DNA from 3 places in the Heyndrickxia sp. FSL W8-0423 genome. Region 1 is predicted to be linked to each of the others. Evidence: riboswitches for the same ligand, from Rfam matches in the RefSeq annotation. Region 1 holds a riboswitch; each other region holds the start of a gene.
The links. A riboswitch is a leader RNA that binds a small molecule or an ion and turns the genes downstream of it on or off. The one in region 1 is predicted to bind S-adenosylmethionine.
Positions count from the first base shown of each region.

Region 2: another riboswitch for S-adenosylmethionine. It lies ahead of MKY81_RS10140 (cyclase family protein); the one in region 1 lies ahead of MKY81_RS14205 (acetoacetate--CoA ligase).
Region 3: another riboswitch for S-adenosylmethionine. It lies ahead of MKY81_RS08985 (5-methyltetrahydropteroyltriglutamate--homocysteine S-methyltransferase); the one in region 1 lies ahead of MKY81_RS14205 (acetoacetate--CoA ligase).

Region 1 is NZ_JBBPBE010000001.1:2,803,394-2,813,530, reverse strand. Features, by position in the region: gene MKY81_RS14230 (alpha-keto acid decarboxylase family protein) at 1-1,675, opposite strand, end outside; gene MKY81_RS14225 (acetyl-CoA C-acyltransferase) at 2,110-3,276, opposite strand; gene MKY81_RS14220 (MFS transporter) at 3,329-4,654, opposite strand; gene MKY81_RS14215 (Zn-ribbon domain-containing OB-fold protein) at 4,728-5,153, opposite strand; gene MKY81_RS14210 (thiolase family protein) at 5,150-6,316, opposite strand; gene MKY81_RS14205 (acetoacetate--CoA ligase) at 6,316-8,280, opposite strand; SAM riboswitch class I at 8,424-8,528, opposite strand; gene MKY81_RS14200 (DinB family protein) at 8,701-9,174, opposite strand; gene MKY81_RS14195 (ArsR/SmtB family transcription factor) at 9,243-9,929, shown strand.
Region 2 is NZ_JBBPBE010000001.1:1,999,569-2,010,035, reverse strand. Features, by position in the region: gene MKY81_RS10160 (prephenate dehydrogenase/arogenate dehydrogenase family protein) at 1-279, opposite strand, end outside; gene MKY81_RS10155 (RraA family protein) at 294-983, opposite strand; gene MKY81_RS10150 (DUF3231 family protein) at 1,267-2,280, opposite strand; gene MKY81_RS10145 (5-methyltetrahydropteroyltriglutamate--homocysteine S-methyltransferase) at 2,771-3,874, opposite strand; gene MKY81_RS10140 (cyclase family protein) at 3,911-4,663, opposite strand; SAM riboswitch class I at 4,755-4,856, opposite strand; gene MKY81_RS10135 (dUTP diphosphatase) at 5,411-5,848, opposite strand; gene nrdF (class 1b ribonucleoside-diphosphate reductase subunit beta) at 5,914-6,870, opposite strand; gene nrdE (class 1b ribonucleoside-diphosphate reductase subunit alpha) at 6,888-9,074, opposite strand; gene nrdI (class Ib ribonucleoside-diphosphate reductase assembly flavoprotein NrdI) at 9,052-9,432, opposite strand; gene MKY81_RS10115 (glutaredoxin domain-containing protein) at 9,426-9,665, opposite strand; gene MKY81_RS10110 (mechanosensitive ion channel family protein) at 10,023-10,467, opposite strand, start outside.
Region 3 is NZ_JBBPBE010000001.1:1,782,461-1,792,927, reverse strand. Features, by position in the region: gene MKY81_RS09010 (nuclease-related domain-containing protein) at 1-224, shown strand, start outside; gene MKY81_RS09005 (DUF1259 domain-containing protein) at 254-667, opposite strand; gene MKY81_RS09000 (fumarate hydratase) at 765-2,306, opposite strand; gene MKY81_RS08995 (SE1561 family protein) at 2,492-2,668, opposite strand; gene yfkAB (radical SAM/CxCxxxxC motif protein YfkAB) at 2,835-3,962, shown strand; SAM riboswitch class I at 4,154-4,255, shown strand; gene MKY81_RS08985 (5-methyltetrahydropteroyltriglutamate--homocysteine S-methyltransferase) at 4,336-5,475, shown strand; gene MKY81_RS08980 (hypothetical protein) at 5,868-6,329, shown strand; gene MKY81_RS08975 (cysteine hydrolase family protein) at 6,384-6,941, opposite strand; gene MKY81_RS08970 (GNAT family N-acetyltransferase) at 7,174-7,767, shown strand; gene MKY81_RS08965 (hypothetical protein) at 7,862-8,374, opposite strand; gene MKY81_RS08960 (site-2 protease family protein) at 8,417-9,529, opposite strand; gene MKY81_RS08955 (ketoacyl-ACP synthase III) at 10,029-10,467, shown strand, end outside.

The DNA of each region.
Region 1 (10,137 bases):
GTTTTAAATACTCCCTCATTTTAACCATATATTCCGGTGCGTCAAGTGGATTATTAATAATCATTTCAATGATACAAAGCTTATTTGCCCCTTCGGCTTGTTTAATTGCATCATCGAGCTCTTTATTCGTTTTTACGACCGCTGTGAATGCACTTTCACCAAATGCTTCCGGAAGCTTCGTATATTCCCAATTAGGTATTTGATTATATAACTGATTTTCCGTTTTGACATTTAAATACTTCTCGATCGTGTACCCACAATTATTCAAAACAAAAATAATTGGCTTACAGTCGTTGGCAAGCATCGAACTGATTTCTTGCGCAGTTAACTGCAATGATCCGTCCCCCGTAAATAACAATACTCTCCGCTCCGGTGCTGCAATACATGCACCAAAAGTGGACGGTGTTGCATATCCAATGGATTGCCAGCCACCTTGTGTAATATATGTCACACCGCGTGGCAGTCTTATTTGTGATAAACCGTAAAAAAAGCTCCCGGTTTCACCGATAACAATGTCATTTACTTTTAACATTTGCTGAATACGTGGATAATAGCTTTGAGCAGACAACAGTCCTTCCGGATTTTGCTTTTCCTCAGTATAAGGTAAAGGGAATTTTGGAATCGGTTCTTCTTGTTTAAATCCTAAGCTTTTTAACGCTTTTATCATATCTTGAGCTAGCACATTCCGATACTCAGCTTGTCCAATCTTCACTTTATCTGGTTGAATGTCAACCAATTTCAGTGGATCAAGCATCGCTGAAAATTTTGCAGTATTTGAATCTGCCCAAACAAGTCCAATAGAAATAACGCATTGTGCAGATTCTACGAAACTGCGCACAGCATCACTGCCAAATTGTCCGGCATACATCCCAATGAAATTTGGATGACTTTCATCAAAACCTCCCTTGCCGAACATCATACTCGCTACCGGTAAGTTCATCGCCTCAGCAAGTGCAAGTGCATCTTGTTGAAGATGAAATCTCATCATTTTCACATCAACAAGGAAGACGGATTGCTCGCTGCTTTCTAACAATTGTTTAGCATGAGCAAGTGCCGCTTGCAATGTTTTTGGATTGGTCACAGGGGATTTTGGCAGCATGGGCTTACGCATCACTATTGGCTTCATTACTAAATCATCAGCAATTACCAAATATACCGGCTTCTTCTTTTCTTTTGCTATATGAATCGCTGTTGGAATTTCCAGCATTGCATTTTCGGGGGTAACTTTAGCAGTATACGCTGTAATGGGTTCATATACTTTACGAAACGTATCAAAATTTCCATCCATTAATGTATGGTGCATTAACTTATGCTCCTGTTGATCTATCGATGGTGGAGCCCCCACAATATGAATAACAGGTACATGTTCACTATTGGAACCAGCAATCGCATTACAAGCACTCAATTCGCCTACGCCAAAAGTAGTTATCAGCGCTGCTATTCCCTTAACCCTCGCATAACCATCAGCTGCATATCCTGAATTAAGTTCATTACGACCGTTCACAAAATTGATTCCCTCATATTTCTCCAAATGATCAAGCAATGAAAAATTAAAGTCTCCAGGAACACCGAATATTTCAGTAATCCCTTCATTTTTCAAACAATCAAACAAATATTCACCTAGCACTACCTGTACTTCATTTCCTACTACTGAACTCTCACGATTGTTAGACATTATACATCCTCTCCTCATACAACTAGTAGCGGTAAACTCCTTACAAAATTCCTCTTATTAACATACACACCTCGATCTTTTGGTTAATTTACCCAACTTATTGCCAAATTATAAATACTTAAATTATTAATTTTAATCCTGGATCTTTCTACCAAAAATTGTTGTTCGTTTTATTAAAATGAGATATTTAATCTTATAACCCCAAAAAATATGAATAAACTTTTACATTCGACAATTTCATGTTCGATTCCAATAAAAAAGTAAAAACGATCCTTTTATGAAGAATCGTTTCTGATAAAGAATAGAAAGAAAAAACCCCTATTTAATATTAACTAAATAATCCCCCGAATAGTCACTTATTGGGTAATAGGTTTATTTGAATATATGGGTCTTCTTTCTTTACAATATATAAGTTTTCATAAGGTGGCATCCGCTTACTCCACTTCTATCAAAACTGCTGCTCCTTGACCTCCACCACCGCATAAGGAGGCAATACCTTTTCCTCCTCCACGACGTTTAAGTTCAAAGGCAAGAGTTAATAATGTCCTAAACCCACTAGCACCTAAAGGATGACCTAGGGCAATCGCACCACCATTCACATTAACTATATCACTTGGTAACCCTAATTTGCGTTGAGAAGCGATCACAACGCTCGCAAAAGCTTCGTTAATTTCAAACAGATCAATATCTGATAATCTTAATTTTGTACGCTCCAGCAACGACTTGATTGCATTTGCAGGTTGCAAATGTAGTGTAGGATCCGGTCCGGCTACGAATGCCCAATCGATGATTGTAGCAAGTGGTGCTTTACCAATTTTTTCACAAGTATCTACATTTGAAATTAGACCAGCACTAGCACCATCTGACATTTGACTGGCATTTCCGGCAGTAATTGTGCCACTTTCTTCAAATGCAGGTTTAAGCATTTGTAATTTTTGAAGCGTGGTTTGAGGGCGTATACATTCATCTTCTGTGATAAGTTGCTCAGAAATGGGGACCCCCACAATCTCTTCCTTAAATATCCCGGAGACCTGAGCTCTGGCGGCCCTTAATTGTGATTGTTCTGCATATTCGTCCTGCTCTTGGCGATTAATATTAAATTGGCGATTCGCCTTTTCAGATATTCCGCCCATCGATTCATTGGAGAGTGCACACCATAGTCCATCGTCTAGCGAATCTTTAAATTCTACTGATCCCATTTTGACATCTTTGCGTAGTGTAGAAAAATGCGGAGCATTCGTCATAGATTCAAAACCACCAACAACGAATAGATCCCCTTCGCTCCTTTCTATTCGACGAGCAGCATCAGCTACAGCTGCTAAACTAGCAAGGCAAACATTGTTTAATGTGATGGCTGGTGTATTAATATCCATCCCAGCATTAAACACAACTTGACGTGCCGGATTTTGGCCCTGTCCGGCTTGAATAACGTGACCAAAAATAGCACCGTCGGCTTGTGCTGCTATAGGATAACGACGAATCAACTCAGAAACTGTATTAACACCTAGTTCAATCGCTGATTTAGAGTGGAACATCCCTTTGAACCTACCAATCGGGGTACGAACACCATCTATCAAAACAGCCTTTTTCAATTGAATCACCCTTATATTTGAAATTTTATCACTAAAAATTCATGTCAATGAATTTAATAAGTCATGTCAATGAGTTCCGATACGTTTCGCGTGCATATAAAGTAGCAATAATACTAAGCACCCCAAGTGCAATTAGATAGATTGCAATCGGCCAGTACTGACCATCGAATTTTGCTAGCAAAGCAGTAGCAATAATCGGTGAAAATCCTCCCGCGAGAATCGCTCCAATTTGATAACCGATTGATGCACCACTTAACCGTGTCTTTGTAGAAAAGAGTTCGGAATAATACACAGCCTGCGGTCCGTAAACAGCATCATGTAAAACATTCAAGCCTAGGATAATTCCAATTGTTATCAAAAAAACGGAGCCCGAATTCATAAACCAGAAAAAAGGAAAAACAAATAATGTTGAAGCAACTGTTCCAAATAAATATACTGGCTTTCGTCCGATCTTATCGGATAAGTAAGACCATAGTGGCATCGTAACAAATCCAATAGCCGAAGAGATCATCACTGCATTGAGTCCAACCGAGCGATCAATCCCATGTGTACTTACAAGATAAGTCAGAATAAATACGGAATAAACGTAAAACACAGCATTTTGTACTAATTTCATTCCAATCGTTAAAAACAATGGTTTCTTCTGATTACGTAGAACAGTTATAACTGGCCGTTTCTCTTGTTGCTTTTTTTCTGCAACGTCTAGGAATACTGGTGATTCACTCACCTTTAAACGAATATAGAGTCCAATCGTAACAAGCACAATGCTTAATAAAAATGGAATTCTCCAGCCCCAATTGAGGAAGGCTTCATTTGACATGTTTGTTGATACGAATGAAAATACACCCGTGGATAGAAGGAGCCCTGCAGGAACTCCCATTTGTGGAAAGCTTCCGAAAAGTCCCCGTTTCCCCTTCGGTGCATGTTCCACAGCCATTACTACAGCTGATCCCCATTCGCCACCGATGGCAAATCCCTGTATAACACGTAGGAGACTAATTAATAGTGGTGCAAGTACTCCAACTGAATGGTACGATGGGAGTAATCCCATGAAGAATGTAGATATTCCCATAAGCAAAAGAGAAATCGTTAGTACTTTCTTTCGTCCTAGCTTATCTCCATAATGCCCGAATACCATACTTCCAAGCGGTCGAGCGATGAATCCTGCCGCATAAGAGCCAAATGCAGCTAATGTCCCATATAGTGGATCAAAATTAGGAAAAAATAATGCTGGAAAAACAAGTGCAGCCGCCGTTCCATATAGATAGAAATCATACCATTCTATCGTCGTTCCTATAAAACTAGCGAGAGCAACTTTTCGATGCTCCTTGGAAAAGTCCTTTTCCTTTTCTATTATTTCCTTTTCAATCAATAGACTTTGAGCCAAAACAAACCCCTCCTCTATTTACATTTAACTATTTTAAAAAACTTGTTGAACTTACATAAAGGTAAAAGTTAATTTAGTTATCTGACAACCTAGTGAAAAAAGGCATCCAGACTTGATTACATTTTGTAAAACTTACTTGTAATGGTAAACCTATTTGTAAATCTTGATCTGAGTCGAGCAACAGATGGGTCATCATCGTTGGTCCTTCTTCTAACTTAACCACTCCAAGAATATAAGGAGTCACATCTTGCCAAGCAGGATGTCCTGGCCTATGTACAACACCCCATGTTTTCAACCGCGCTTTCCCGGAAGCCTTTTTCCACTCTAATTGATTGCCCCAGCAATATGGACATAACGTTCGTGGGTAAAAAATCCATTGATCGCAATCTGTACATTTTTGTAAATAAAATTCATGTCTCGCTATTGCATCCCAGAATGGTTTTGAAACAGTGGTTATCGTAGGACCGGGAACGACGAGATGTTCATACTTCTCACTCATGACTCCACCCCCAGTACCAAAGCTGTAGCTTCACTTAACGTCGCACCATTTCCGGTAACGAGTGCGAGCTCTGCATTTCGAATTTGTCGAGAAGTTGCTTCGTGCCTTAGCTGACGCACAGCTTCGATTATATGGGACATACCTCCAGCAAGATCTGCTTGCCCAACCCCAAGTTGACCTCCATGAGTATTGAGTGGCCAATCCCCATCGTGTCCAAATGAATGGTCTTTCATCCAATCACCAAATTTTCCAGGTGCGCACAAACCAGCATTTTCAATCGTGATACCTACAACGCTCGTGTAGCAATCATATAAAGAAAGTAAATCGATATCTTGTACACTTACATTTGCTTGACCAAGTGCAGCTGAAATAGCATATGATAATGGTGCCGATTCTAAAGCCGGAGCATGACTGACAGCCCGGTGAGTGATTTTTTCCCCTGCACCAAGTAAAAAAACCGGTGGATGGTCTCCACTAGGTAGATTATTTTTAGAAGTGATAACGAATGCTGCACCACCACCAACCGGCATTACAATTTCAAATAAATGCATCGGATCGATAATCAGTGGTGAATTTAAAACTTCCTCGACGGAAAGTGGTTTCCCATAGAAAATTGCATTCGGATTGAGTTGAGCATTTTTTCTTGCCCAATGTGCAATAAGAGCAAATTGTTCCTGAGTTGATCCATATTCCTCCATGTGTTGCCGTTTCAATAAGGCATATGAAGTATTGGCACCCGATGCTCCGAATGGTACATCGAATTCCCGAATGGGGTTTCGATTAGGTGAACGTGGATTTCCATTTCTTTCATTCGTATTCGCCAGTACACATACAACTGTTTCACACATCCCAGCTTCAATGGCTGCTGCAGCTCGCCACAACATTCCTGCAGCGGTTGCTCCTCCAAGATCGACCACATTTGAAACTTTCGGTTCAAGACCAAGATACTCCGCTACTGTTGCAGGTACATGTTGTGGAGTTTCACCCACTTGTGGACCGACTAAAAGACCATCAATCCCCTCTTTATCTAGCCCAGCATCTTGGACCGCTAATCGAACCGACTCTGCAATTAATCCTAAAGTCGTTGCTCCATCTGTATAACGAACCGGAGTAAGTTCCGCAATACCGATGATTGCGCAATTTGGAACACGTCGCTTGATCATCATACGAAGCTCCTTTCTAATAAGGAAATATACTCTAGAAGACTATTTGGATTATGAAGGGATCCCTTGTTTTTCACCTGCTGTCCTAACACCGTTGAACGTGCAGCGCCTTCCACTTTCTTACCGTTAATTGTATAAGGAACCTCATTTACACTGTAAATACGACGAGGTACATGCCGTGGAGAAGCTTTTTTACGAACATTGTTACGAATAACATCAGCTAAATCACTATCTAATTCTCTATCCTTCAAAACCACGCACAATACTATTTCTTCATCTCCCGCATTTGGTAAACCAAACACCAATGAATCTTCTATTTCCGGAATTTGCTCCAGAACACGGTAAATTTCAGCAGTACCTATACGTACACCGCCAGGATTAAGAGTTGTATCGGCGCGCCCGTAGATGATGATTGATTGTTCATCAGTTTGTTCTGCTAAATCTCCGTGCGTCCAAATACCAGGACGTTTAGTAAAATAGGATGAATAATACCGTTCGTCACCGTCCTCTCCCCAAAACGTAAGTGGCATGCTCGGAAACGGCTTTGTGCACACTAAGTCACCTTTTTGATGAAGAACAGATACATCCTTTTCATCGAACACATCGACCGCCATCCCCAGTGCCTTACAAGTAATCTCTCCTCGACGTACAGGATGTACGGGAGAGCCCATTACGAAACAGCCAATAATTTCGGTTCCACCGGAAATCGATGCTAGTAAAATGTCTTTTTTAATATAATCATAGACCCAATCATATTGTTCGGCTGAAAGTGGTGCACCGCAAGAAAGAACACTACGAAGCTGTGACAAATTATGCTCCTGACCAACCGAATAACTGGCTTTTTGTAAAGTTTCCAAATACTTTGGACTCGTACCAAAATGTGTGACGCCAACTTTTTCAGCAATCTCCCATAAAACTCCAATATTGTCCTTAGGTAATGGTGATCCGTCATAAAGGAGAATTGCGGCGCCGCTCGCAAGTCCCGAAATTAACCAGGGATACATCATCCATGCGGTATTTGTATACCAAAACAATATATCGCCATGCTTTATATCACAATGCAACTGATGTTCTTTCACGTGTTGAATTAAAGTACCGCCGACCGAGTGGACAATCGCTTTTGGAAGCCCTGTCGTTCCCGACGTATAGAGTATGTATAAAGGATGATTAAAAGGAACTCTCGTAAATTCCGGAATGAACGGGCCGTTTTTACACAGTTGATTCCAATTTAATACATGCTTTGACTGGTTCTTTAAAAAATCATCGCCTTCAGTTAACGTTACTATGGCTGACACCTCGTCAAGGACCTCGGAAATCGCACGGATATTATCACGGATATCAAAATGTTTACCGTTATATTGATACTCCAACACTGTAATCAATACCTTTGGTTGAACTTGGCCAAGCCGATCAATAATACCTTGAGAGCCAAAATCTGGGGAACACGAAGTCCATACCGCTCCTAATGAGGCAGTTGCCAATAAAGCTACTAATGATTCGATTTCGTTTGTCACAATTCCAGCAACACGATCTCCACTTCTTACACCTAAATTCCGTAAACCTTCTTGCGCTTTCGCCACCTTGCTACGTAATTCTCGTAGTGAAAAATGTGAAGTAGTACCATCCTCTCCAGCAACAATTACAGCTATTTCTTCTTCCTCTCCCATCAAAACATTTTCTGCAAAATTCAATTGAGCCCCCGGGAACCATTGGGCTCCTAATATTCCATCAACGGTGGGTGGAATGAATACCTTCTTCCCCTTTTCTCCGATGATTTTTGCAAAGTCCCAAACGCCAGACCAGAACTCTTCCGGATGAGCTATTGACCAACGATGTAGGCGCTCATAGGGAAAGAGAGGAAATCCAACCTGCTCTGAAAATCCTTTCAAGTTAGACTGTGAAATCCAATTTTCGTTTGGCTTCCATAAAATGTTTGGATCTAATACATTGTTTTGTTTTTTCATCATTTATCCCTCCACTAAACTAATCAAATATAACTTATAATATTGGTTTACTTGGATTAACGAATGAAGACGACTATTGTACTTCTCTTCATCCAAAATATTTAAATAAAAAACCCCTCATCACAATAAGAAGAGGGGTCCTCATCTTATCTTTCAGATACATACGTATCTGCAGGAATTAGCACCGTTCCATATAGGGGGTTGCTGGACGTCATTGGGCCTGGTCCCTCAGTCGCTCTTGATAAGAATATATTTAATTGGTTTAAATTTCTTAATAAATTGAATTTTATAATCAATCAATCTGATTGTCAATTATTTTTTTACTCTTAGGCTGTGTGAAAACACTTACATTCATGTGGCTGTTAGAAATATTTTTATTATTCATGATCGTGATACTGGTTAAAGTCCTGTATCCCAGTTCTAATCCCATATTAACGGTCTTTCCAAACCGATCATACGTAAATATTGTAAAAATTGTCCGGCATGAACTCCATCATGATAGGCAATTCGCAGAAGCATGTCCCCTAAGTATCGCTGATAGCCTACATCACTGCGATCGATAAGTCTATTTTTTAATTCATCGGTTGAAAGAGATTGAACATATGAAATGAAATTGTCAAAGTAGGGTTTCGATAGTTCAATTTCTTTTTCTATTGATATAATCGGTTCCTCATCAAATGAAGCTGGTGCCTCCTCTTTAATTGAACCATTTTTCTCTAACATTAAATGATAATAATAGCTAGATGTCCAAACGTGACGGATCATTTCTCCAAAAGACATTGCATCTTTATCCGGTTGCCATTCAATCCAGCTATCAGGCAATGACCTCCATAATTTAATGGAACGACGACGTGTTTCTTGCAAATTTAAAATACTTAACTCAATCGAATTCATTCAAATTCCTCCCGTAAATTCTTTACTAGATTATTGTAGTATAAAAACATTTAGGGTATCATCGAAATATGAATGTATATCCGAATATTTCATATATTGCAAAACTCATAGCCGAACCAACGCGTGCCATCATTTTAGATCGTTTAATGGATGGGAGAGCACTGCCAGCCAGTGAACTAGCTTATATGGCGAAAGTATCCCATTCAACAATTAGCTCCCACCTTGCAAAGCTTGTTGAAGGAAATCTACTAGTAATGGAGCAGCACGGAAGACATCGTTACTACCGGCTAGCCAATGAGGAAGTCGCCGAGGTCATTGAAAAATTAGGAACGATCGCACCGCAAGCTGAAATTCGCACATTACGACAATCAAGTCAAATGAAACAAGTCCGTCATGGTCGAACTTGCTACGACCATTTAGCTGGAGAACTTGGTGTAAAAGTGACTCAATCTTTGCTTGATAAAAAAATCATCATTTTAGACAAGGAGGCATTTGTTGTTACTGAACAAGGGAAAAACTGGTTTCTTCAATTAAGAATTAATATTGAAGAGGCTACGATTAAAAGGAGGATTTTTGCTAAACCATGCCTTGATTGGAGTGAAAGACGCTATCATATGTCAGGCTGGTTAGGTGCCGCGATTGCTACTCATTTTTTTACACAAAAATGGATCATAAAAGCTGAGTCGATCCGTGCGGTTCACCTTACACCAAAGGGAAAACAAGCATTGCAACAGTATTTTGGAATTGAAATGTAGGTTACAGCAATTGCATTAAAATGCATACAAATGCTGGAAAAGAACGATCGATTTCTTTAAAGAAAGTTATCATAATACTAGAATATAATTAGAAAGATTGACCATTCATTGATCAATCTTTCCAATTCCTGTATATAAAGATTTATCAATTTTTTCGCTAAATACCCCGAATTACAATATACGATTAAAGTAAGTAAGCTCCCGGGTC
Region 2 (10,467 bases), 800 kb from region 1:
AATGCTTTTATTGTTAACATGTGACATTAGTTGTTCACTTACTTCAAGCGCCTTATGTGCAGGTACTGCAACAATGACAGCTTCTACTTCTTTCATTAACTCATATAATGATTCTACCATTGTCACATTTGACACTTTAGCCCTGTTTCGAATAAGTTCGCTATATTCCGGCACAATCCAAAGTGGATCATATGCCTTCATCTTTCCTATTCCTTGCTCGTACAGGCCAGACGCTAATTCAAAGGCTGCCTCCCCAAATCCAATGAACCCTAAATTCATTTCTTTTCTCTCCTTTAAAATCCAAACTCTCTCATTTTTTCTGCTAGCCATTCTGGGGCAATATTGATATTATCTGTATTTCCTTGTTTTCTTCTCTCCTCATAGCTAGCAATTATCTGCAGACGTTTTTCCTCATATTTAAGTTTTGCTTCCGCTTTTATGAGTACGTTTTCAATTTTATCTTTTGGGACAACAACGACTCCGTCATCATCTCCAACAATTAAATCACCTGGATTAACGGTAACTCCCGCACAGGAAATTGGTATATTAATAGCACCAGGTCCATCCTTAAATGGCCCATTAGGAATAAAACCTTTTGAAAAAATTGGCAGCCCAATTTCACTAAGCATTTCTTTATCACGGACAAGCCCATCAATGACAATTCCTTCAAGACCAAGTGCTTTTGCTGCTCCGGCCATTAACTCACCCAGATAAGCATTTTCTGTATGCCCTTTTCCATCTGCGACAAGCACATATCCCTCTCCCCCGCAGTAAATTCCCTGATGTAAAAAAAGATTATCTCCTGCTCTCATATCGACTGTTAAAGCAGTTCCAACTACTTTCATCCCCGACGAGACTGGCTTAACTTTGTAATCCATTGAACCAGTACAACCTAGAGCATCTGAAATAAGTGTTGTATTTAGTTTTTTGGCCCTTGCAATAATTTCTTGAGACAAAAGCGTTGCTGAATGACTCAATTGCATACACTCCCCTATTTAAGATAAATGTTTAACTTCTCAAACCTATTTTTCTACTTAATAGAATGATAACGGTTTCAAAAGAAGCGAAAAAATTTATCGATTATCATTGTAGTAAAAATAACACTTTTATTATTTTGTGTAATATTTATTATTACATTAATGAAATAGTATCATCGTTATTTAACGATGTAAATAGTTTTTTAGCGTTCAAACTGTAAAAATAAAAAAAGTCTTCACGAATGAAGACCCATAATACAAAGTTGTTTCAATTTTTCCCCGATACGCTTTATGACTTTGGCTTATTGGCAAGTGCTTTATGGTCGGCCGCTTTCGGTGGTTCTTCCAGAAAAGCATGTTTAATCATAAGGTTGGCACCATCTTCCGCATATAAGGCAATTTCCGCTGAAAGGCGTGTATACAAGGCACTTAAATCCATTCGTGCACATGACCCAGCAGCGGTACCGTAATTTGCGATTCCTGCGGCAATCAAAGTAATTGTATGAAACATCATCAATTTATCAGAAAATGGTGCAACCGTACTGTCTGAAACGTAAGAATTCCAAGGCATAGAGGTGGGAAGATCACCGTTAGCTAAGATTGAACTAAACTTTTTAATATGCTTGTTGGAAATTCCCTTTCCTTCTAAAAAAAATTGTTTGACGTCCTTATTGTGACACACTTGGGCAAACCCGGCCATCAATGCTTTTCCCATTGCGTTTGTTTGAATGTTGATGTAAAGATGTGTAATTTCAATCGCTGTTAATGGTCGTTTATGAGAACCTAAAAAATCAAATAGAAAACCTTGTTTATTTACATAATCAACCTTATCCGGACTTGGTATATGCGGCGGTCGGACATATACACCTTTTGATAACATAACTTTTCTCGCCTTATCATGTAATTCGGAAACGGAAACAAGTAAATTTCTAAAAAAATCACTTACGTCCGAACGTGCAGAAACACCTATTGCTATACCAATAGTCGCCATTGCAACAATCTCTAATTTTTGTATATACATAAGAATAAATACGTCGGAAAACAATCTCGGAGCATTTACATTTACATCTTCATCAGTAAAACCGACTGGTATTGTGCAATTTTCTTTTTTAAAAATCTCCGTAATAATGTTGATGTCGTTTTCTGCTATACTTAGGGAATTCTCGATAAGAGGATGGATTTCTTTATCCTCACAAATATTTTTAAAATATTTCATGACACAAATAGCTAAACTATCATTCATATATTGAGTCCATAGAAAACCCATTTCCGAAGCAGTAAGCGGAATATTATGTTCGGTCATTACTTTTTCACGTCCTTCTAAATATCGCTATTGCTATATTTATGATGGTATTAAAACCGAAACATTATTCATTACGGATGAGTGAAAAGCATGTCATCCTAGATGGATTGTATATCGAGTTTGATAAATAAGCGGAAAAATTTCTCTTAATTCAGAAATAGCACTGAAAATACCTTAAATAGACAGAAAAATTCCGACTATTCACTCAAAAAACGTGAAATTAAGTCATTTTTCTTTGCTTAATCGGAAAAATTCCGCTTATATACCACGATTTGAGCTCCATTCTGCTGGCTATCCGGAAAATATCCGCTTATTTTGATGATGTTTGGTTGCTCAAAAGGACATCAATAAGTAAAAAAAATCAACAAGTTGACTACAATTTTCTAATTACAGTAGTAATATCCCATAATCGTTGATATATTAGTGGAAAATAAGAGACCAAATCATATTCGATTTGATCTGCTAATTGCTTTATTTAAGTAAGTATTTCCTAACCCCATATTTCTTTAGAAAGATCCACAATATATTTCAACTTCGCCCATTGCTCTTCTTCCGTTAAAATATTCCCATGATGCGTAGAGGCAAAACCGCATTGCGGGCTGATACATAATTGCTCTAATGGTACGTATTTTGTTGCTTCTTTCACGCGTGCTTTGATCGTCTCCTTCTCTTCTAATGTGCCATGCTTCGATGTGAAGACTCCCAGAACGACTTGGGGACCGCCATTTGGAATGTATTCCAAAGGTTCGAAATCTCCCGAACGATCGTCATCATATTCTAAGAAAAATCCGTTGACTTTTTCCTTTGCAAATAAAGTTGGCGCGATTTTTGCATAACTGCCTTCAAAAGCCCATTTCGATCGGTAGTTACCACGGCAAAGATGAGTCGTTACAATTAAATCTTCCGGTTTATCCTCCAGTACGCCATTTGCAACCCGTAAGGCCAATTCGATTAATTCTTCACGGGAATAACCGCTATCATTAAATGGAATTTCCGGTGCATTAAGACCGGCAATGTAGACATCATCTAGCTGAAGATAACGGCATCCGGCATCATAAAAGGCGTTGATTGACTCACGGTATGCTTGAATAATATCATTTGCATATTCTTCAATATCTGCATAAACTTCCAAGTTACGAATACCGGCATTAAATAATTGATTAGGACTCGGGATCGTTTGCTTTGCAATGGCACGGTCACCAACTATTTCTTTAAATTCAATAAAGTCCTTTATATGTGGGTGATGAGGATTAAATGAGATTTTTCCAACTACTCGAACATCGTATCGTTCGGTTTCCTCCCCTTTAAACTTAAAGCCATGCTCTGGGATATAGCCTTCTACACCATTTAAATGCTCTAGAAAATCTGTATGCCAAAATCTTCGGCGGAATTCTCCATCTGTGACAGCTTTCAGTCCGACTTCGATTTGTTTATCAACAACTTTTTTAATCTCGTCTGTTTCAATTTCATGTAGTTCCTGTGCTGTAATATGCCCTTCTTGGAAATCCTTCCTGGCCTTATGAATTCTCGCTGGTCGTAATAAACTTCCCACATGGTCTGCTCTAAATGGAGCTTTAATTAATGTTTTTGTCATTTTATTCTCTCTCCCTTAAGTATTTTTTATCTATCATTATGGCAAAATAGCAAATGAACGGACTGGAAAACCTGTTGCTTTCTCAGGCTTTGGACTAATATTGAAAATAACAGCTCCTTTGGCTGGCAGCTTATCTAGGTTAGTCAACAATTCTACTTGAAATGTATCTTGCTCAAGCACATAGTATTCACCAACGAGGGAAGCATTTTTGCGAAAATCAACAGCAGCATCTGTATCAAATGTTTCATGTCCGACAGCTTTAATTTGTCTTTCTTCAAATAAGAATTTTAAGGCTTCTAGTCCCCAACCCGGTGTGTGACTATTTCCCTCTTCATCTTTATTTTCAAATGCCTCCTTATCAGGCCAACGTTTTCCCCAGTCAGTGCGTAAAGCCACAAATGAACCTGCTTCAATTTTTCCATATTCTTCTTCAAACTTGAGGACATCATCAACGGATAAGATAAAGTCATTATTTTCTTCCGCTTCCTTCGATTTATCAATCACGATAAGAGGCAAAACGAGTTCTTTTAACTCTAGCTCCTCTAGATAACGTTTGTTGCGAACGAAATGTATCGGGGCATCGATATGTGTTCCATACTGACCTGGGAACTGGAAACTTTGTGCAAAAAAGCCGTCATCATGGGTGAAAAGTGTTGTGAACTCCGCATCGTCAAAAGCTGAGAAATGTGGGGAATTCGGGCCAAAAGTATGTGTGAGATCAACCCATTCCTTCTTTTGCAGTACCTCAAATGCCTTCAAAAGCTCATTGTCTGTTTTTACTGTTGACATTAAATCACCTCATATATAAATTTTTAAAATACTAAAAACCCCTCTTCTAGAAAACAGAAGAGGGGTGAATAAACGAATACATTACCTGCTCCTCTTATCTTCTAGCCTTACGCTACTGGAATTGGCACAGTACTTAAAAAAGTCCGCTGCCGAGGCTTCAAAGGGCCAGTCCCTCCACCTCTCTGGATAAGAAAATTCGAAATATTAAGTTATGGGTTTACTATACAGTTTAGAGAGGAATTTGTCAACATGAATGGATAAAATATTTGAGATTGCATACTTAGAAAGATTAACATTTAAATAGAATAAGCTAGCTGGAAACGAGGAAAAACAGCCTTGAACCCCGTATGATTACTGGTTCTATGGCTGTTTTGTTTTGTCGTAGAGTTTTGAATAATGTTTAAGAGGAACTTGATCAACAAAATTAAAGTAAGAAGTACTTCATACAGCGTTTATGAGGTACATGGTTTTCAAAATTAAAACAAGAAGTGCTTCATACAGCGTTTATGAGGTACATGGTTTTCAAAATTAAAAAAGAAGTACTTCATACAGCGTTTTTTGAGGTACATGGTTTTCAAAATTAAAACAAGAAGTGCTTCATACAGCATTTATGAGGTACATGGTTTTCAAAATTAAAACAAGAAGTGCTTCATACAGCATTTATGAGGTACATGGTTTTCAAAATTAAAAGAAAAAAAGGACATTACATATTAGTCATTAAAATATGTAATATCCTCGATAAATGTATTACTTTGTTCCAGTAGAACCATGTCCGCCACGGTTGGCATTTCCAAGCGATTCAACCTCAACTAATTCTACCGTCGGCATTTTTTTCATGATTCGGAACTGACAAATACGGTCGTTCATTTCAATTACGGTATCTCTTAGTGCATATGCGGGGAAAAACCATTGATCTTGATCACCTTTATATGATTCGTCAATGACTCCCATGGAATTCGTTTGGATGATTCCAAAATTCTTGAACGTACTTGAACGAGGGACGACATGTGCTTCGTATCCTTCGGGAAGTTCCATTGCAACGCCAAGCGGAATTAGTTTGAATTCATCTTTTTTTAATTCGATAGTTTTGGCTGCACGTAAATCTAACCAGTCACCTTGGACAATTTTATCGATTCTTATTAATTTTTCATCAAAATATTTAATCTTAATTTGTTGTGTTGACATGTTTTTCTCCTCTACTTCTAAAGAATAGCGATGGGTTGCCCAAAAAGCCCCCATCGCTAAGCTGTTTAATAGTCATAATCTGATTCTTTCATATCCTCAACAACTGACAGTAAATAGCCATTTCCCACTGTTGAGAAGAAATCGTGATTCGTTGTTCCGGTAGATAATCCATTAATAACAATCGGATTCACATCATCTGCTGTATCAGGGAATAGTGGTGCTAAACCAAGATTCATTAATGCTTTATTGGCATTATAACGAAGGAAAACTTTGACATCTTCCGTCCAGCCCACTTCGTCATATAAGGACTCTGTGTACTTCACTTCATTTTCATACAATTTATAAAGCAAAGAGTATGTCCATGATTTCATCGCTTCTTTTTCCGAATCTGTCAATTGCTCGAAACCAATTTTAAACTTATATCCAATATACGCTCCATGTGCCGATTCATCTCTGATAATTAGCTTGATGACTTCTGCTACGTTGATTAATTTTGCTCTACCTAAATAATATAATGGTGTGTAAAATCCGGAATAAAATAAAAATGATTCTAAAAAGACACTGGCTACTTTCTTCTCTAACGGAGTACCGCTCTGATATATTTCATCAATGATACGCGCTTTCGTTTGAAGAAAATCATCTTCTCTCGCCCATCTAAAAATATCTTCAATTTCCTTTTTTGTATTGAGTGTGCTGAAAATCGATGAATAGCTTCGCGCATGCTCGGATTCCATAAATTGAATATTATTAAGTACCGCGATTTCATGCTGTGTTTTTGCATCTTTCCGCAATGCATCAATGCCATTCTCCGATTGGAGTGTATCGAGCATCGTTAGCCCGCCAAATACCTTTTCTACTAAACGTTTCTCAGGATCAGGAAGCTTCGTCCAATCAGATTTATCTTTAGACACAGGCATACGTGTCGAAAGCCAGAATTGTTCTGTTAATTTCTCATACGTCATTTTATCCATAATATCTTCAATATTATTCCAATTTATTGCATCATAATAATTCCATTCCATCTAAAGTCTTTCCCCCCTTAAATACTGCAAGATTCACAATAGTTCGCACCTACTTCAGTTCCATCATCCGTATACGTCCTGATGTAATAAACTGATTTAATGCCTTTTTTCCACGCATAATTTCTCAAGATATTCAAATCTCTTGTTGTTTTCTTCGTAGGATATTCACTGTTATTTTTCCATTCATACATCCCAGCTGGTAATTCAGATCTCATAAACAGCGTCATACTTAAACCTTGATCGACATGTTTTTGTGCTGTTGCATACGTATCAATTATTTTTCGTTGATCGATATCATAGGCAGATTCATAGTAAGGAAGTGTTTCAGTCGTTAAATATGGTGCTGGATAATACACTTTTCCACGCTTTCCTTCGGTACGTTCCTCAATTCGTTGAGTAATTGGATGAATGGAGGCAGTTGCCTCGTTCACATATGAAATCGATCCTGTCGGCGCTGTTGCAAGCCGATAGGCATTATATATTCCATATTCCATAACTGATTCTTTTAATTGTTGCCAGTCCTTATGATGTGGAATAAAAATATCTTTAAATAATTCTTTCACTTTTTCATGTTTAAATTCAAAATCCGGTTCGTTTAAATATTTGTCAAAATATTCACCTGTTGCATATTTCGATTTTTCAAACTCATAGAACGTTTTTCCCGTTTCGATTGAAATTGCATTACTTTCAACGAGCGTCCAATAGTTTAATAGCATAAAATAAATATCCGTAAATTCCAATGCTTCAGGAGATCCATAATAAATTTTATTTTTGGCTAAAAATCCGTGCAAGTTCATAGCTCCCAAGCCAACTGAATGATACATATCATTCCCATTTTTTACAGACGGCACGACATCAATACTCGAATGATCGGTTACGTATGTTAAAGCACGCAGCATCGTGCGTACGGATTTTCCAAAGTCAGGTGAACTCATGAGATTGGTGACATTCGTTGAGCCTAAATTACAGCTGACATCATTCCCTAATTGAGCAAAAGTTTGATCATTATTTATCATGGAATCCTTCTGCACTTGAAAAATTTCCGTACACAGATTAGACATGATGATCGTTCCGTCAATAGGATTGGCGCGATTCACATTATCGATATTAATGATGTATGGATAGCCGCTTTCATTTTGAAGATTGCTTATTTCTGTTTCTAAATCTCTCGCTTTGATTTTTGATTTACGAATATTAGGATTTTCAACCATTTTGTCATATTCTTTCGTAATGTCTATATATGCAAATGGTTTTCCGTAAACTTTTTCAACATCGTGCGGTGAAAATAAATACATATAATCATTGTTTTTAATTAATTCATAGAATTTATCCGGTACGATGAGGCCAAGTGATAAAGTTTTGATCCGCACTTTCTCATCAGCGTTTTCTTTTCGAACAGATAAGAAGTCAACGATGTCAGGGTGGAAGATATTTAAATACACAACACCTGCACCATCTCTCGCTCCGCCTTGATTGGCATAGGAAAAGGCATCTTCAAACATTTTCATCACTGGAACTACTCCATCAGCAAGTCCATATACACCTCTGATTGGATCATTATTCGCACGAAGATTCGATAAACTAATTCCAACGCCTCCGCCTAATTTGGATAATTGCAAAGCAGAGTTGATGCTTCTACCAATCGAATTCATATCATCGGAAACCGTTAAGAGGAAACACGAAACCATTTCCCCCGCTCTTTTTTTACCAATATTTAAAAACGTAGGGGTTGCAGGTTGATAGCGCTGGTTGATTAATTCGTCTGCTAAGTCAAGTGCCAATTGTTCATTCCCATCGGCTAAAGCAAGTGCATTAAAGGCCAAGCGATCTTCATATCTTTCTAAAAATCGATTCCCGTCATCGGTTTTCATTGCATATTGGGAATAAAACTTATAAGCACCCATGAATGAACGGAAACGAAATTTTTTATTATAAATACTTTTAAATACTTTTTTGACAAACTTCCGATCGTATTTATCTAGAAAATCGGATTTAATATAATCATTTTCAATTAAATAATCCAACTTTTCGTCCAATGAATGGAAGAATACTGTATTCGGATTAACATATTCTAAAAAGTATGCTTTAACAGCTGCCTTATCTTTATCTAATTGGATTTTTCCATCTTTAGGCAAATTTAATAGATTGTTAAGCGTAAAATACGTATCCTCTTTGACCTTTTTACTTAATTCCGGTGCTAGCAAGTCGCTTCACTTCCTTCTTAAAATAAATAACATCTTCATCTGTTCCGCTAAATTCAAATGTAAAGAGTAATGGTTTATCATATTTTTGGGCTAAATCCCGTGCGTTAAAGCAATAATTATGATCAAAATTCAAATTACCGCTGCCAACAAAGCCAACTAAATAGTCGAGGTTATTTTTATAGTTAAGAAATGAACTAACGATATCTGTAATTTCATCATCATAGGATGGGGCAATTAAAACAAATGATTCATGAACCTCAAAAAGAGGATCCGAGTAGTTGATTTCAACAGATTCCAGCCCGGTCCTCTTTACAAAGCTCCTAACATTCCCAGTTAAGGAAAGATAAGCAATTAACATTTAACAGCTATTGCTTTCAATTTATCCGGCTGAAAACCGGTAAATGGTTCTTGCCCCTCTACTATCACTACTGGCATCTGACGTAAATTTAATGTATTTACAACGTAATCAAAAGCATTTTCATCTTCTTCTACATTGAATGTTTCAAACTCAATTCCTTCCCCATTTAAGACAACCTTTGTCATATCACATTGAGGACAACCATTTTTCGTATACACTGTTACTTTCGACATTTTATTACCGCCTATCTACATTTTTTTCGTCTATTAATATCTGATTATAGCAAGTTATGACGAGAATTTCATCCCATGAAGCTGCTAATTATTTTTTTGCAGAAATAGAAAGAAATACACTTGACAAGGGATTTTTAAGAGGAAATAAAACAAAAGTGGAATACTGCTAGTGCTAGAGGGGGATGGGGGAAATCTTTAATAACTTTTTTGTCACTCTCAACTCCAAAACTTTCGTTAAGAAAAAAATATTTTGAGAAAATTATTTTTTGTGACAAGCGATTACAGGAAAAAAACTTTTCAAAGGACCTGTAATCGTCTTGTCTATTAAACCACGTGATAGTTCTTTACCTCTTAAGATTATTTGCTCACCATTTCCAATTTATTTTCATAAAATTGCTTATTTATTCTAAAGTTTATGTTACTTTTTATAATTGCAAGCTGATTAGGATCAGATATCATGATTGATAGTTCAAATTGAAGATTGTTAGCCCCAAAGCCAACAAAATTCACAAATGGTTCCGGATCCAATAAAACGGCCGGTGAGACTAAGCTTTCCTCTCTCGCAATCTCCATAAGTGATTCTCTTACTTTTTCTGCATCTGTTCCAATATCAACAGTAAAGGGTATCGATATTCGCAGTCTAGGATCACTAAACGAACGGTTAACAACCTTTTCTCCTAAAAAGTAGGAATTCGGAACAATAATATGTTCATTGTTAACTGTTTTAATGATCGTCGCCCGCATATTAATTTTTTCCACGTCGCCAATAATGTCATCAATAAGAACGCGATCCCCGACTTTT
Region 3 (10,467 bases), 1.0 Mb from region 1:
GCCCTCAATGCAAAGGGTTCGCCATATTGCGAAAATATAGAAGATGGCATTGTCCGCATTGTTCATTCATTTCGAAAGATGCACATGTACAAGCATTAAAAGACTTCTATCTATTGATTTCCCCTACTATTACCAACCTACAATGCCGAGAGTTCCTTCATTTATCTGACAGAAAAACAGCACAATTTTTATTAACATCCCTTACCTGTCTTATTCTTATATAGGAAGAAAAAGGGTATACCATTTTCATGATTTATTTCTCCGTTGAAACGGGATAACTTTGTAGAAATCGAAAGGAATAAGCCACCTTTTTTGCAAAATTAAGTGGAGGCTCAACTGATTGAATGTGTAGGTACAAAAGGGAAGGCTCCATAAATATCCAATGATTATGGAGAGCACTGATCATGATTCCTTGCTGGACGAGTGTCTGGACAAAAGCGGGGACCTCCTCTTGAAGGATGGCGATTTCTCCAAAATTCAAAGCATTTCCGTGCTGATCTAACGATTCGAATGCGAATCCTGCGGGTCCAACTGATTTACTTCGTTTGCCTTGGACGGTTGCATGAAATTGACGATGTAAATCGACAGAACAGACACCTTGACTAATTTTGCTTTTTCCATTAAGAATCTTAGCAAACTCCTGACAAATATTTTCAAATTGACTCATCATTACTCCCCCTTAATAGAACGTTATGTAGGTGGAGGCAGCTTTATGAAAATAATGGAGCTAGATCTATTATTAGACCTAGCTCTATTCCGACTTATTAAAAAACTCGCTCTTTAAATTGAGCTAATTTTTCTAATGAAGATTTGTCTACATCTGCGTGTAAACTGTTTCCGTGTGAATCCATTGTCACTACTGCTGTGAAGCCTTCGACATTTAAGTGCCACATTGCTTCAGGAATACCGAACTCTGTAAGGTCAACACCATCAACTTTTTTAATACAATCAGCATAGTATTGTGCTGCACCACCGATTGCATTTAAGTATACTCCGCCATGTTCTTGAAGGGCTGCAAGGGTTTTTGGTCCCATTCCGCCTTTACCGATAACGGCACGAATACCGAATTTCTTCATAATGTCCCCTTGATACGGCTCTTCGCGAATAGAAGTTGTTGGGCCAGCTGCTTTGACTGTCCAATTGCCTTCTTCATCCTTCGCCATTACTGGTCCACAGTGGTAGATCACTTGGCCATTTAAATCTACCGGTGCGTCATGATCAGTTAAGTATTTGTGAATCGCATCACGACCTGTATACATTCTGCCATCAATACGGACAACATCGCCAACTTTTAATTCGCGGATTTGTTCTTCGGTAATTGGTGCAGTTAACGTTACAACATTGCTTTCTTCTTTTGAAACTGCCACTTCGTTTTCTGCTTCATTGGCGAATTCAATTTTTTCACCATCTTGGTATAACCATTCTTGGATATCCCCTGTTTTTGGGTCTACTTTTACGCCGAGACGACGGAAAGCCCAACAGTTGTAGGCAACTGATACAAAGAAGCTGGCAGGAATACGGTTCATTACTCCGATTTTACAACCTAATAGAGTTGTTTCGCCGCCGAATCCCATTGTTCCAATTCCTAATTTATTGGCATTTTCCATAATGTACTCTTCAAGTTTGCGTAAATCTTCATGTGGGTTTACATCTTCAACTGAACGGAATAATTGTTCTTTCGCTAAATCGTACCCAGATGAACGATCTCCGCCGATTCCAACTCCGATGAATCCTGCACTGCAGCCTTGCCCTTGTGCTTGATAAACAGAATGAAGGATACATTTACGAATCCCGTCAAGATCACGTCCTGCACGTCCTAATCCATCTAATTCACATGGAAGACTGTACTGGATGTTTTTATTTTCACAGCCGCCGCCTTTTAAAATTAAACGAACATCGATGTAATCGTTTTCCCATTGGTCAAACTTAATAACAGGTGTTCCGCCGCCGAGATTGTCTCCACTGTTTTTCCCGGTTAAGGAATCCACTGAATTTGGACGAAGCTTTGTATCTTTTGTCGCTTGCGCAATCGCGTTGTAGATTGCTTCTTTTATTTTGATTTGGTTTACGCCAACAGGTGTTTTAATTTTAAAGGTAGGAAGACCTGTGTCTTGACAAATTGGTGAAATATTCTCATCTGCCATTTGGATGTTGTTTGTAATCGTCCCTAAGCTCATTGCTGCACGAGTCCCGGCACTTTCACTTTGCTTTGCTTTTTTCACTGCTCTACGAACATCTTTTGGTAGATTAGTAGAAGTTTCAACAATTAGTTGGTACATGCTCTCTTGGAACTTTTCCAAATTCATCTTATTCCTCTCCCTTATTCCTTCTAGATATATGTATAAATTCCATAATCATTATACTCCTTATAACAATTGATTTAAAGGGAAGATTTTGGTGCGATCCTTTCATTTACTTGGCTCTCGCTTAGTCCGATTTATCTGGTTAAAACGATAAAAAAAGCCAAACCTAATTTGGTTTGACCTTCCTCTTACTTTTTAAATTGCTCACATTTCATTTCCAAATCGTCAATCATTTCGATTAAGCGGTCAATGTCTTCCAATTCTGTATCTTCAGGATCAATGGAATCCAATACTTCTAAAAACATATTTAATCGTTGTTTTAAATAAAGCACTTGTGAATCTTTATCATGAACTGCGTTTCCCAAAGGTGCGTCTCTCCTTTCGTCATTTTACTATCATACCAAACATATACTTAAGTGAAAACATCTTGTTCTTTCAAAAATGATTACCCTGGGTTAATATGATATCTGGGTGTCTTTTAAAAGAAATACCCAATAATAGGTTTATAAATAATTAGAGGAGTCTTGTATTATGCAAAACGTTTCACAACTTCCATTGATTACCCCGTCAAATGATCCGTGGGAAGCGTACTTGGATGTAAAAGATCATGGAAGCCTTGTTCTATCGAATATTGAATTTACAACTACCACCCTTTGTAATATGCGCTGTGAGCATTGTGCGGTAGGATATACGCTGCAGCCAAAGGATCCAAATGCATTGCCGTTAGAGCTGTTACTTCAACGTTTGGAAGAAATTCCACAATTGCGCGCATTGAGTATTACGGGTGGAGAGCCGATGCTTTCAAAAAAATCGGTAGAAAATTATGTTCTTCCATTACTTAAGTATGCCCATCAAAACGGCATCCGAACACAAATTAATTCAAACTTAACCCTTGACCCCGATCGCTACTTATTAATTGCTCCATATTTAGATGTCTTACATATTTCTCATAACTGGGGAACGGTAGATGATTTCATTGATGGTGGGTTTGCTAACATGGCTAGAAAGCCTACGCGCGAACAACGAAAAAAGTTATTTGACCGAATGATTGAAAACAGTCGGCTTCTTTCTGAAAAAGGTGTCATGGTTTCTGCAGAAACAATGTTAAATAAGCGCACACTTCCACATTTAGAACATATTCACCGACAAATTGTCGAGGAAATGAAATGTGCTCGTCACGAGGTTCATCCAATGTATCCAAGTGATTTTGCTGCGAATTTAGAAGTGCTGTCACTTGAACAAACACGCGAAGCAATTCATCATTTGCTTGACATTCGCGATGAAAATACTTGGATGTTATTTGGAACTTTGCCTTTCTATCCATGCAGTCCGAATGAAGAAGATTTAACCTTACTGAAGAGGCTGTATTCGAGTAAAAATGTGACTGTGCGAAATGATCCTGATGGACGTTCACGATTAAATGTAAATATTTTCACTGGGGATGTTATTGTTACTGATTTTGGTGATACACCGCCACTTGGAAATATTCAACATGATGCTCTTCCAGCTTTATATGAAAAATGGATGGCAACACCTTTGGCGAAATCATTGAATTGCCATTGTCCAGCGGTTCAATGTGTGGGTCCAAATGTGCTTGTGAAAGATGCCTATTATCGTGAGGTTGATTTTCAAAAGAGGAAAGCTAATATTAGTTTATAAAATATTTAAACGCTCGGAACACTCTGGGCGTTTAATTTTTACTTACCTTGATAATTAAAGTTCGTTAAAAAAGGGCAAATTCCTTTTACTAGACTTTTCTCTTATATTATTTCAATATATTTTGTAAAACAAATTATTGACAGAACAGCAAAACAAGTGTAATTTAACTTGTAGTTAAATAGTTTTGAATATTCTTATCTAGAGAGGTGGAGGGACTGGCCCTTTGAAGCCTCGGCAGCAGACTTTTCGAAGTACTGTGCCAATTCCAGAAGCGAAAAGCTTGAAGATAAGAAGAGATCCGATTATGGAAATTACCCCTCTTCTTATTTATGTGAAGAGGGTTTTTTATTTTGAGTGAGAGGGGATATATTTTATGACAAAGACATTGACGAAAGCTCCATTTAAAGCTGATCATGTGGGCAGTTTTCTTAGAACGGAGCCGATTAAAGAAGCGAGGAAAGCTTTTGCAAATGGAGAAATCGATAAAGCTGCATTAAAGGCTGTAGAAGATAAAGAAATCGAGAAACTTGTGCAAACGGAAATTGAGGTTGGACTTAAATCAATTACTGATGGGGAATTTCGACGTTCCTATTGGCATTTAGATTTTTTAGCGGGTTTAAAGGGTGTTGAACTGTTTGAAGCGGAATATATTAATAACTTTAAAGGATCGCAGCCGAAAAATAATGCGATTAAAATAGTCGATAAAATAGAATTCCACAATCATTATATGCTCGAACACTTTAAGTTTTTAAAAGATGCCGTAGAAAAGTATGGGGATGGCAGCCAAGTCGCCAAGTTTTCTATACCAAGTCCAAATATGTTATTCACTAGAATTCAAGGGGATGAATATTATAATGGCGATACAGAGCAGTTCTATCGTGATACTGTTGTTGCCTATCAAAAAGCCATTCAAGCATTCTATGATGCCGGCTGCCGATATTTGCAATTAGATGATACTTCGTGGATTGATTTTGTTTCGGAAGAGCGAATCAAAGCAGTTGTTGAAAAACTTGGAATGGATGTACAAGACATCATTGATACGAGAGTACGTTGTTTAAATGATGCGATTTCACAGAAGCCTGATGATATGTTGATTACGATGCATATTTGCAGAGGAAACTTCCGCTCTACCTTTATTACAAGCGGCGGATATCATACGATTTCTGATGCCATTTTTGCAAACTTAAACGTCGATGGACTTTTCCTTGAATATGATGATAATCGTTCAGGCGATTTTGAACCATTAAAAAGTTTTACACGGGGTGACCTGACCGTTGTACTTGGATTAATTACGTCAAAATTCCCGGACCTAGAAGATTCTAATAGAATTAAAGATAGAATAAAAGATAGAATAAAAGAAGCTAGTCAATATATTCCTTTGGAAAACCTAGCCTTAAGTCCTCAATGCGGATTTGCAAGTACGGAAGAAGGGAATGTATTAACCGAAGAGGATCAGTGGAATAAAATTAAACATGTAAATGAAATTGCTAAGGATATTTGGAATACACTCTAAAATGTATGCCTCCTTCCATGATGGAAGGAGGTCATTTCATTTATTTTGGCTATTTTATAAATAAAATTGATTACTCCTAATAGTAAACTGATTTTTAATACAAATGATGTTCTAATTTACCTGTGGCTAACCGGGGAAATTTGGTTTGTGCATCATAAAATTTTGTTTATGACGCATGAAGTTTGGTTTGTGCATCATACTTTGTCATTTGTGGATCATAGACTCTTTTTCAAACGACTAATTTCCAGTCTATAGATTTTTAAAATTTTATTTGTGGCACATCATGCCCGTCTATGTAGTAGATATTTGTTTCATTTAAATTCTCAATTATCTTTGTATAATATTCCAAAATCTCCAAACTCTATTTATATACAGACGAAGGAGAATATCAAATGGCTCAAATCATCTTATGGGGTATACTTATTATTTCATGGCTTTCATTGTTTTTTCTAAAAAAAGATTCTATCCGCCGGTTTATGCCTGTAGCAATTTTTGCTGCCTTATTAGTCACCATAATTGAAGAAATCGGTTATGTTTACAATTGGTGGACGATTCTGGGGAAAATTTTTCCGTGGGAACATTTCATTACATATCCTTTAACCTATGGTCCTTTTTTAGTGGGAACGATATGGATTTTCCATTTTACGTATGATAAGTCCTTTTGGGTTTATATTTTGACTAATGCAATCATTGACGCTTTCCATGCATTTGTTATGCTTAATCTTTTTACATATTTCGGAATATATAGGTTAAATAACATCAATAATTTCGGGTTATTTATTCTAATATTCTGTCTTTCGTTTGTGATATATCCTTATCAGATATGGCAAGACAAAATTATGAAAAAAAGTTAATGAAGATAAAAAAGGCCGCCATTTCGGCAACCGTATTTTTAAAGAAATTTATTATTATCGATACGAGTCATGTGTCGGATGAAACAAGTCTTCCTCCGCATTTCTAACCATTGAAAAATGTTCGACATTGTAGTGCCCATGAAGGGTACGATTATGATGCTTGATGATTTGTTCCGCACTTAAACTATCATTATCTGTTGTCGAATGTCCATCACCGACTAATGTCACATCAAAACCAGTAATAGTGGCAGTTCTAACTGCACTATCTATACAATGTTGTGTCGCACATCCCATAATAACAATATGCTCAATCGCTTGTGATCGCAAATGAGAAAGAAGTCCCGTCCCATGGAAGCAATTTGTTGCAGCTTTATCAAAAATTTTTGAATCAGAAGGAACATTAATCGCGTTGTGAACCTGAAACCCTTCCCCTTTGCCTTCAGCTACGTCAATATCCCTTATAAACACAACTGGAACATTAGATTCTCTTGCCTTTTCAATGACTAAATTAATATTGCTAATCAGTTGCTCTTTATTGAAAACAGCACTTTCGTTTTCATTCCCATCAATTAATTGTTGTTGGGCATCAATAATTAATAAAGTTTGATTCAAATGATTTTCCCCTTTCAATTCTCGGGAAAACGCTATAAATAATTAGTTAGCTGTTCTCCCCTTACTATCTTTCACGCTAACATATTTTTTGTTTGTCATACGATCAACCCCCTTAAAAAATTGTCCGCTGAATAAAAATTTATAATTTTCATTCAATTAAACCTTAGCATAATAACCTTTAAAAAGGTACGTTTAATTAAAAAAAACTTCCTCAGCTTTCTTGTTGAGGGTAATGAAAGATAAATATATTATGTTAAAATATAGTAAAAAGGAACTAGCCAAACTGAATAGTGAGGAATACACAATGACGCTACAATTTATGAAATTAATCAAACCGACAGAAACCATTGTAAAGGCATTAAATAAGTGGGAAAACGATCCAGCATTAATCCCATTGATTCGACCAAACAAAAACAAATTAGAATTGGAATGTAGAGAAAATTTGACCATTGATGACTTAACTAGACGCTTGGAAAACCATCACATTTACTTAATTTACTTGGATGAGCAACTGATCGGTGAAATAAATTATATGGTTGATCCAAATCATCTTTACAAAAAAGTACCTGGAACTGCTTGGATAGGTATTACAATTGGCGAGTCTGTCGGGAGAGGTAAAGGGATTGGTTATAAGGCCATTCAATTTTTGGAAGAGCAAATTAAAACGCAAGGGTTAAAACGAATTGAATTAGGTGTTTTTGAATTTAATAATCAAGCCCATAGCCTTTATCAGAGGATGGGATACAAAGAGATTGGCCGTATTGAAAATTTTACATATTGGAAAGATAAATTATGGGGAGATATTCGTATGGAGAAGTATGTGTGATATCAAGAAAATTGAGGTTGTTTTTGCTGGAGATTCATAGAACCTCTTAAATATTTAAGAGGTTCTTTAACGAACTCTTTTAAATGGAAAATTATTATGGAAGCATAAAAATAATGATAAAAAGAATTAAACTTGTCCATAAATAGGAGGCCTTGATTTTTGCTTCCTTCGAAATACTTTCCCCCTTAATTTTATGGATGACAGATAAAACAAAAAGATTCATCATAAAGATAAAATAACAAATGAATACATACAAAGTCCAACGTTGTTCCTGCATAAATTCTTGAAAATTTATACTTGCAAGTGCAGCGGTTATGAAAAATGTAATAGATAAAATTAATAGTAATGGTGTTAAAATATACATTTTCATCCATATTCGATGAGTTAAAAATAATGTGCTTTTTTTCGTTTGAAAAATCATTAGTAAACTCGAACATCCAACAACAATAATAATAAATAGAAATGTCAATAGTAACGGAATAATTGTGGATGTTCCGTTCAGTGATAAAGAAACCGAGAAATAACTTTTAAACATTTCAACTATAAACAATAAAATCACTAAAAACAGAACTACTATACATTGATAAATTGTCCATCTTGATGGCATGCGTATGAGTACCTCCTCTAAACCCTAAACAGTACACCCCTGTTATTTATTCAACAATTTTTGTATTTCTGGATTATTGCTGAGGATCTCATTTCCATAATGATAACTTAGGTAAAGAACGATAACTAAACCAATATAGATTAAGAATAATTTTATTTTCGTTTTCTTATCTGTTTTATAATACGTTTCCGTTGTTTGTACTTCTTGTTTGATCCCTACTACCTTTTCTTCTAGTTGCTTGATAATACCTTCAATAATAGCTTGATTGTCATTTTCTATATGTTCACCAATTGTAAGGGTGCCGGATAATTGCTGAAGATAAATATCCTTTTTCATTTTTTCAATTTGGGAATTCAGTGTATTTAATATCTTAATAATATCCTGGTTTAAAATCTTCAACTTAGCCATTTTTACGATTTCTTCAAGCGAATCTATATGATGGGACTCTTGCTTTAATTTAGCTATCAAGAGTTCAAGCTGCTTCACTTCAAGTTTATCCTTATCTAAGCTTTTTTGTTTTTTATATAATTTGTACCATTCCATAGAACCAATGATAACGATCACGAACCCTAAGAAACTTATATGCATTACAGAATAGATTAGTAGAATGATAATGCCTAATCCCCATAATTTCGTACTAATTCCTGCTGCAATTCTTCCGCCATCCAAAGGGGTGATTGGGATTAAATTGAATAAATTGATAATTGCACCTAATATAATCAGCAGTGCCCAAAATGGCTCATGTGTATATAAATACAACGGAATGGCAGGCAAAAAGGCTATAAATCCAAATAACGGACCCATATAGGCTAAAAATCCCTCATCCTTTGCACTTTGGGGCATTTCCTTTAAGCCGATTACCGCTCCCATAAAAGGAATAAATATTGCTGGACTAACGGAAAGTTTAATTTTTTTAGCAGCATAAGCATGACCCATTTCATGGATAAACAACAAATAGACAAGAGCAACCGCAAACTTCCATCCAAAGACAAGCGCATAAGCTCCCAAAGAAATAAACATACTTACAAGTGTATGTAATTTAAGAAACTTAAACACAACTAATATAAATTTAAATTTACCTAATAATAAAACTACTATTGTACTTAAAATCCCTAAAAAGGTTTTTTTGCCGTCCTGTAGATTCTTATTTTTCAAATAAACATCCCCTCTAAAAAAGTAAATGCTATGGTTAATTATAAAAGATATAATTTGAAATTTCAGGGGAAATTTACTATTCAAAAAAACTCATATAAAAATCGGCCATGCCTTCGAAATTTGGTGCATTTAAGAGTGTAGGTGTGAAAAATTAATATTTTATTGTTCCTATAATGTGAGTTTTGTGCTCAATGAACCATACGTAAAATATTTTCGAATTTTTGAGAGGTTCAGTAAGCATGGAGTAATCATTAGTATATTTATTAAAGTAGTTACCATCAGTTCGTCTGCCAATACTCAATACTTACTTATTCACTTTCGCTATTTGAATTTCCTTTTTTAAAATGAATCAAGTGATAATTTTACGAGATACTTTAAAGAGGAGAACCCTTATTTGTTTTGAAAAAAAGAATTAAAATTGATTTTTAATAATATAAATTGTTATAATTAGCACTAGATATTAGTACCAGGTTACAACAATAAATATGGGGTGGTTACAATGGTAGGAACGAGAATAACTGCTATCGGTACATATGTACCCGAAAAAAAATTAACAAATTTTGAACTTGAGCAAATGGTTGAAACAAATAATGATTGGATTATTCAAAGAACAGGTATTCATGAACGCAGAATTAGCCGTCCTGATGAATTTACGAGTGATTTATGCGAGGCTGCTGTAAAAGACTTAATGCATAGGTATGATAAAAATGTTGAAGATGTAGATATGATTATCGTTGCAACAAGTACTCCTGATTTTCCATTTCCATCAGTTTCAAGTATCATACAAGACCGTTTAAATATTGCTCAAACAGGTGCCATCGATATAAGTGCAGCTTGTGCAGGATTTGTATATGCATTGCATACAGCTCATACCTTTATTGCTTCTGGACTCCACAGAAAGGTACTTGTTATTGGGGCGGATACACTCTCCAAAATTA